DNA from 2 places in the Micromonospora sp. NPDC004551 genome. Region 2 is predicted to be linked to the other one. Evidence: riboswitches for the same ligand, from Rfam matches in the RefSeq annotation. Region 2 holds a riboswitch; the other holds the start of a gene.
What was found. Region 2 has a riboswitch for cyclic di-AMP ahead of ABZW14_RS22325 (hypothetical protein). Riboswitches for the same ligand answer to the same signal wherever they lie in the genome.
Positions count from the first base shown of each region.

Region 1: another riboswitch for cyclic di-AMP. It lies ahead of ABZW14_RS02245 (hypothetical protein); the one in region 2 lies ahead of ABZW14_RS22325 (hypothetical protein).

Region 1 is NZ_JBEXLM010000001.1:449,603-453,644, forward strand. It holds gene ABZW14_RS02240 (carbonic anhydrase) at 1-570, shown strand, start outside; gene ABZW14_RS02245 (hypothetical protein) at 634-1,653, opposite strand; cyclic di-AMP (ydaO/yuaA leader) riboswitch at 1,657-1,788, opposite strand; gene ABZW14_RS02250 (YibE/F family protein) at 1,943-3,217, opposite strand; gene ABZW14_RS02255 (hypothetical protein) at 3,414-3,839, shown strand; gene ABZW14_RS02260 (DUF305 domain-containing protein) at 3,921-4,042, shown strand, end outside.
Region 2 is NZ_JBEXLM010000020.1:1,212-5,253, forward strand. It holds gene ABZW14_RS22310 (STAS domain-containing protein) at 1-62, shown strand, start outside; gene ABZW14_RS22315 (SRPBCC family protein) at 191-643, shown strand; gene ABZW14_RS22320 (hypothetical protein) at 645-1,154, opposite strand; gene ABZW14_RS22325 (hypothetical protein) at 1,250-2,317, opposite strand; cyclic di-AMP (ydaO/yuaA leader) riboswitch at 2,322-2,453, opposite strand; gene ABZW14_RS22330 (cation diffusion facilitator family transporter) at 2,597-3,511, opposite strand; gene ABZW14_RS22335 (AAA family ATPase) at 3,603-4,042, opposite strand, start outside.

The DNA.
Region 1 (4,042 bases), on a different contig from region 2:
CACCGGGCGGCCGTCGCCGACGGCCAGCACCCGTTCGCGGTGCTCGTGGGCTGCTCCGACTCCCGGCTCGCCGCCGAGATCATCTTCGACCGGGGGCTCGGTGACCTCTTCGTCGTCCGCACCGCCGGCCACACCGCGGGCCCGGAGGTGCTGGGCAGCGTCGAATACGCGGTGACCGTGCTGGGCACCCCTCTCGTGGTGGTGCTCGGCCACGACTCGTGCGGCGCGGTCCAGGCCGCCCGTGAGGCGGTCCGCACCGGCACGTCGCCGTCCGGGCACCTCGGCGCGGTGGTGGACGCCGTCGCGCCGAGCCTGCTCCGGGCCGCCCGGGAGGGCGTCGAGGACCTCGACGGGATCGTCGACATCCACATCGCGCAGACCGTGGAGGCGCTGCTGGCCCGGTCCTCCGTGCTCGCCGGCGAGGTGGCGGCGGGGCGGTGCACGGTGGTCGGCCTGTCGTACCGGCTCAGCGCGGGCGAGGTGCGCACGGTGGCCGAGGCCCCGGCCGGTTCGCCGGCCACCCCGGTGCCCGCCCCGGCCGCACCCGCCGACCCGGCGCTGGCCGGCTGACCCACCCGAGAACGCCGAAGGGCCGGCCCGCGTCGCGGGCCGGCCCTTCGTGTGCGTACGTCGTCAGAGCAGCGACATGTGCACGTGGTCGGTGTGGTTGGAGGGCCCGCTGTAGGACTTCCAGCCGGTGGCCGGGAACCAGATCTGCCGGTTCCAGATCACGTAGTAGATGCCCAGCCGGTCGGCGTTACGGATGAGGAAGGCGGCGACGTTGTTGCCGTACATCCGCTGGTCCTTCGTGCGCCACGGGGAGAAGCCGCTGTTCTGGAGGGACCAGTCGCAGGCCCGGCCCTTGGGGTGCTCCCACGGCCCGCCCGGGCGGTAGCAGCCCACGAAGCGGTTGAAGCCGGCCCGCTTGACCTCCTTGTAGGCGTGGAGCGTGCGGGGGGTGATGCAGCCCGAGGTGGTCGGGTCGTTCTCGCTGCACGACTCCGGCTTCCAGTCGCCGTCGGCCGTCCGGCCGGGACCGATCCGGGCGACCGGCGAGGTGGCGGCGACCAGGCCGCCGGTGAAACCGAGCCCGCCGACCAGCTTCAGCGCCTTCTCCGTCTCGGCCTTCTCGCGGGCCATCGCGTTCTTCTGCTTCTCCTGCTCGCGCACCTCGGCGTCGAGCGCGATCTTGGCCTGCTCGGCGCGGTTCTTCGCCGCGTTGATGGCGGCGAGCTTCTGCGCGTTCAGCAGGTTCAGCTCGTCGAGGGCGGCGACCCGCCGGACGAACGAGTCGGGACTGTTGCTCTCCATGAGCATGGCCATGGCACCCATCCGGCCGGTCCGGTAGGACTGCGCGGCCATCTGGGCCACCTGCGGGCTCAGCGCGTCGAGCTCGCCCTGCGCCGCCTTCACCTCGAGGGCGAGCTGGAGCTGGCGCTTGCGCGACTTGTCGAGCTTCGCCTTGGCCTGGAGGTAGGCCCGGTTGGCGCTGTCGATGGCCTCGGTGATGAGAGGGTCGTCGTCGTCCTCGGAGTGCCCCGAGGGGGTGGGGTTGCTCGGGGCCGCCATCGCCGGGGTCGGCCCGGCCAGCACGGTGAGCGCGGCGAGCACGGCCACCACGGGGGTCAGCCAGCGGCGCAGGGGTGCCGTCACAGTGTTCCCTTCCGTCGGCCGCCGACCGGGTTAGCTGCCGGGTTCGGGACGGAAGTGGCCCCTACCGCTCGCGCGGATTCACCCCATGTACCTGGTTCCCCGGCTCGCCCGCGGGCGATTGGGCGGCGGCACCGCTGGCGCGGGTGCGCGCCTTCGGCGGTGACCGGCAGCGAGGTTACCCGAGACTCCTCTCGGTGTTCTACGTCCGGAAGCCGACCAATAGCGAGAATTCGTCCTCGCAATGCGTGACCAGGATCGCGTTTGAAATCCGCCGTCACGCTGCGGAGTGTCACCATGCGGCCTCCGTGCTCCTGTCGCCGCCCAGCGCCTCCAGCGCCTCGTCCCTGGCCTCCGGCGGCCGCGGGGCCGGGGGCGCCACCGGGCCCGCGGTGGTGCGCCGCCCGGCCGTGGTGACCACGGCCGCCAGTCCGGTGGTCAGCGGTACGGCCGCGATCAGGCCGAGCGTGGCCACCGCGCTGCGGACGATCTCCTGGGCCAGGAACTCGCTCGTGAGGATCTCGCTCACCGGCCGCGAGTCGGCGACGAGCAGGAGCAGCAACGGCAGCGAGGCGCCCGCGTACGCCAGCACGATGGTGTTGACCGTGGACGCGATGTGCGCCCGGCCCACCCGGGTTGCCGCCCGGTAGAGGTGCCGGCGGGAGAGCGTGGGGTTGGCATGGGCCAGCTCGGTGACCGTGGCCGCCTGGGTGACCGTGACGTCGTCCAGCACGCCGAGCGAGCCGATGACGATCCCGGCCAGCAGCAGCCCGTGCAGGTCCACGTCGCGCTGGAGCATCGACAGGGTGGTCGCGTCCTCGCTGCCGAAGCCGGTCAGGTGGGTGGCGGCGGTGGCCAGGGTGCCGAGGACCCCGGTCAGCACCAGGCTGCCGAGCGTGCCGAGCACGGCCACCGAGGTCTGCGCGGTGATCCCGTGGGTCAGGTAGAGCACCACGAACATGATCAGCGCGGCCCCGACGATCGCCATCAGCAGCGGCGGCTGGCCGGCGCCGATGCCGGGCAGCACGAAACCGAGCAGGATGGCGAAGCTCGCCACCAGCCCGCCGAGCGCGGCCAGCCCGCGCCAGCGGCCGAACGCCACGATCGCCACGGCGAACAGCGCCGCCAGCCAGACCAGCGTGCCGCGCCGGTGCTCGGCGATGTTGTAGGTCTTCATCGCCGGATCGGCCGGGTCGGTCAGCTCGACCAGGATCACCTTGTCGCCGACCTCGACGCGGGGCGCGCCGGGGCCGGAGGGCACCGGCGTCTCGACCTGCCGGCCGGCGTCCGGACCCTGCTCGGCGCTGACGGTCACCGTCCCGCACGGGCCGGCGGACCCGCCCTCCGGCGTCTCGGGAGTCGGTGGGCACGGCACGGTCACCACCCGGGTCACCGTGCCGTGGTAGCGGGGCAGTGCCGGCGCGTCCGCAGGGTCCGGGCCCTGTCGGGGCCAGAGCACCAGCGCGGCGACCACGGTGATCAGGAAGAGCGGCACCACCGTCGCGACAAGGATCCGCCGTACGCCCGGCGGGGCGGACGGCGCGGGACGGGTGTGGTCGGCGCCCATGGCGTCTCTCCCAACGATTCGCGACGGGACAGGTCTCACCGGGCCGGTCGGTTCACCGGTCGGCCCGGGTGCCCGCGGAGCGACGCAGGCCGGGGTCGTCGCCCGGAATGGTAGCCAGGCGGGCCGGCGCGCACCGAGGACGCGACCGGCGGCGGTTCCCGGCCGGGGCGCCCGGTCGGTTGGCTACCGTGAGGGTGTGGCGATGCGGACGGCGGTGAGCGGGCGCTGGGCCCGAATCCTGCTGCTGCTCGGCACGCTGGTCGGGTTGACCGCGATGCACACCCTCGGCCACGGCGGGCACGAGCCGGCGGAACGGCCGGTCGCCCACGCCGTCGGGCACACCGGAGGGGCCGCCACCCTCGCGGACTGCACGGGCGACGGCTGCCCGGTGCGCGCGCTGCCGCTGACCCACCCGGGCGGTGACCCGTCCGGGTGGAGCGTCTGCCTGGCCGTGCTGGGCGCGTTCGCCGTCGTGCTGCTGCTCGCCGTGCTGCTAAGGGCCGGGTCGCGGGGCGGCTTCCCGGCGGTCCGTGGCCCGCGCCGGCCCGCCGCCGGTCCCCGGGCCCCGCCGCCCCGGCCCCACGGGCTACGCCTGGCGACGACGTCGGTGCTGCGCAGATAGGACGCCCGACGCGGGGACCGGACCACCGGTTCGCGCGTCCGCCGACCGCTGCGTACGTTCCGACACCCGAAAGGCTCACTCGTGTTCACTCGTACCCTCGCGCGCCCGGCCGCCCTGGCCGGCGCCGCGCTCACGGCCGCGTTCGTCCTGTCCGCCTGCGGTGGCGCGGACCACCCGACCGCCGGCCACGATCCGTCGGCCGC
Region 2 (4,042 bases):
TGTTCGGCGCGCCCGAGCCCTGGTTCGCCGACACCACCCCCGAGGTGCTTCCGGGCGCCTGATCGCCCCACCCCCGCTGCTCCGACTTCCGGCCGCCGACCTGCGTCGCGGCCTGGGACTTTCGACCCGTTGCCAGCCCGGCTCCGGTACGGGACGATCGTGCGGACCCACGACGGCGAAGGGGTGCCGCTTGCTCAGTAGCGACAGCTTCAGCTACACCGTGCAGGCCCGGTGCACGAGGGCGCACGCGGTGGCCCTGCTCGGCGACCTGAGCCGGCAGGGCGAGCTGCATCCGCTGATCGTGCGGGTCCGCCAACTGCCGCCCCGGCCGGGCGCGCTGGCGAGCTACGCGATCACCGACCGGTTGGCGCTCGGCCCGCTGCATTTCCCGGTGACCTATCAGGCGGACGTGCTGATCGCCAACGAGGACGAGGTCGTGACCGTGGCCCGGCAGCAGCCGGCCACCACGGTGCGCAACCACACCCGGCTGCGCGACGAGCCGGACGGGGTGGTGCGCATCGACGTGGAGATCACCCTGTCCGCGCCGGCGCCGCTGTTCGGCTACGCCTTCCGGCAGGCCCGGGCGGCCCACCTCGGCCTGGCCAGCCGGCTCGGCGCCACCCTGGAGGGGCGGATCACGTGAGTCACCCCCGCCGGCCGGCGGGCACCGCTCGCCGCGCCGCCGGGCTAGCCGGCCGGAGCCGTCCCCACGGCTTGTACGTGGACAGCACCGTGACCACGAGCAGCAGCGTGCTGGATACGGTCGGCGCGACCACCAGGTCGACCCGCAGGTGGGTGTCGGCCGCCGCGGCCAGCGCACCGAGGTGCCGGACCCGCGGGGTGAGCAGGAGCAGCACCAGCGTGAGCACGACGGTGGTGACGGCGAACTTGACCAGCACCCAGCGCCAGCGCAGCAGCCCCCACGGGGTGAGCAGCGCGCTGGCCAGCCCGACCAGCCAGACGAGCACGCTCAGCGGGGCGAACAGCCAGGTGACCAGCAGCGCGGCCGCCGGGTAGACCACCTCGGGGTCGGCCCCGCGCAGCCCGGCCACGCCGAGGGTCAGCAGCACCAGGTCGGCGCCGAGCCACCCCAGTGAGGTGACCAGGTGCAGGGTGAGCAGGGCCTTGCGTCCGGTGGGGGAGAGTCGAGTCATGCCCCGATGCTCGGCCGTCGGCGGCGCCGCGTCGTGGGCCGCGCGGCGACACCCGGTGTACGTCGTGGGGCGTAGCCCGGGTGCCGCCGGCGCGATCAGTACACCGACAGGTGCACGTGGTTCGTGTGGTCGCTCGACGGGTCGCCGTTGCCCCCGCTGTACGCCTTCCAGCCGCTGCTGGGCAGCCAGATCTGTTTGAACCAGATCACGTAGAGCACGGCGAGCGCGTCGGAGTTGCGGATGAAGTAGGCGGCCAGGTTGTTGCCGTACGTCTTGTCGCCGCCGGTGGCCACGCCCCCGAAGCCGTCCTTCTGGGCGGCGAAGTCGCACGCCCGTCCCTTCGGGTGCTCGCCGGAGCCACTGGGCCGGTGGCAGGAGACGTAGCGGGTGAAGCCGGCCGCCTTGGCCTGCTGGAGCGCGTGCAGCGTGCGCGGGGTGATGCAGCCGTCGGCCGGTGTCGGGTCGTCGACGCTGCACGACTCGGGTGGCCAGGAACCGTCGGCGTTGCGCTTGGCCGGCGTGGCGTTCGCCGACGAGGTGCCCTGCACGCTGCCGCCGCCGCTGCTGGAGGCGCGGTCGTTGGCCACCTCCAGGGCGCGTTCGGCCTGCTGCTTGCGCTTGGCCATCACCGCGACCTGCTTGCGCTGTTCCTGGATCTCACCGGTGAGCGCGGCCTGCGTACGGGTGGCCTCGTCCCGGGTGTCGATGAGGTCGCGCAGCGCCCGGTCCTCGTGCGCGGCCACCTGCTCCAGGGCCGCCGCGCGGTCCATGAAGCCCTCCGGGCTGCTGCTGCCGAGCAGCGCCGCGGCGGTGCCGAGCCGCCCGGCCCGGTAGGCCACCCCGGCGATCTCACCGACCTTGGCGTCGCGGACGGTCAACTCGGCGTTGATCGTCTTGAGCTGGGCACTGAGCTGCTTCTGCCGGGTCACCGAGCGGTTCAACGCGGTGCGCGCGTCGAGCCAGCCCTTGCTGGCCGCGTCGAGCTGGGCGCGCAGCGCCGGGGTGCCGCCCTCGTCGTCGCCGGGTGCGGCGGCGAGCAGGCCGGTCGGTGCGCCCGCCGAGGCGGGGGAGACCGGCGTGGTCACGACGCCGAGGGCGAGCGTCGCGACGAGCAGGGCCGCCAACCGGGCGACCGTCCGTCGTACAGGTGCCACTGGGGGCATTCACGTGTCCTTCCGTCAACCGCCGACCGGGTTAGCTGACGGGTTCGGGACGGAAGATCCCTACCGCTGACGCGGATGCACCCCACGAACGTGGTTCCCCGGCTCGCCCCTGCGGGCGATTAGGCGCTGGCCGCCGCAGGCGCCGGTGGGCGCCGCCCGGCGGAGGCCGCGGTCGAGCCTACCGGCGCTGTGCCGGGCCGGCTCCGCTGGTGGGGGCCGGTGTCCCGGTCAAAACCGGCACAAGTGCACAATAGCCACTTGGATTTAAGATTGCCCTAATTACCACTCGACCGCGCCACAGGCTCCCGGCGACGCTCCGGGTTCGATCTGCAACGTCGCGTGGTCGATCGAGAAGTCCTCGTGCAGGGCGGTCCGGGCGGCGGTCAGCACCTCGCCGACCTCGGCGCCCGGGGTCATGGTGAGGTGCGCCGAGGCCACGTCCATGCCCGAGGTGAGGGTCCAGACGTGCAGATCGTGCACCTCGGCGACGCCCGGCACCGCGGCCAGCCGGTCGTGCACGGCGGTCACCTGGAGGTGCTCGGGGGCGGCCTGCACCAGGATGCGGACGGCGGCGCGGCCGAGCCGCCAGGTGCGCGGCAGGATGAACAGGCCGATCGCCACGGCGACCAGCGGGTCGGCCCACCACCAGTCGGTGAGCGCGATGACCACGGCGGCGACGATCACGCCGATCGACCCGAGCAGGTCGCCCAGCACCTCCAGGTAGGCCCCGCGCAGGTTGATGCTCTCCTCGGCGCCGGGGCGCAGCAGCGCGAACGCCGCGATGTTGGCGAGCAGGCCGAGCACCGCCACGGCGAGCATCGGCCCGGCCAGCACCTCCGGCGGCTCGCCGAACCGGCGTACCGCCTCGACCAGGACGTAGACGGCCACGGCGCCGAGCAGCACCGCGTTGGCCAGTGCGGCCAGCACCTCGAGCCGGTAGAGCCCGAAGGTGCGCTGCGGGTCGGTGTCGGCGTGCCGGGTGGCCGTGATCGCGGCGAGCGCCATGCCGATGCCGAGGACGTCGGTGAACATGTGCCCGGCGTCGGAGAGCAGGGCCAGCGAGCCGGTGGCGAACGCGGCCACCGCCTCGACCACCATCAGGGCGCTGAGCAGCGCGAACGCGGCCCAGAGCCGGCCCCGGTGACGCTGCGCCGCGTTGGCCACCGTGCCGCTGTGGTCATGACCTGCGCCCACGCCCACACCCTCTCGTCCGCCGCACCGGCTGGGCTCAATCTATGCTCACATCGCTATGTATGCAAGTGAACCCGGATCGCGGCGCCCGGCGTCAGCCGACCGGGTCGAGCGTGGTGAGCCGCTGGGTGGCCCGGGAGAGCGCCACGTAGAGGGTGCGCACGCCCGACCCCGGATCGGCCCGGATCTCGCTCGGTGCGACGAGCACCACCCCGTCGTACTCCATGCCCTTGGCCTGGAGGCTGGTGACCACCTGGAGCCGGCCGCCCAGGTCGCCCAGCCAGCCGGCCACCTCGTCCCGGCGCGGCACCGGCGTGATGACGCCGACCGTGCCCTCGACCTCGGCCAGCAGCGCGCGGGCCGCCGCCGCCGTGGCGGCCGGCAGGTCGGTCGCGGGCACGGTGCGCTCGACCGGCGCCACGCCGGTGGACCGGACCGCCGTGGGCAACGCGAGATCGGGGTGGACGCGGTGGATCTCCGCGGCCGCCACCGCGAAGATCTCCGCCGAGTTGCGGTAGTTGGTGGTCAGCTCGT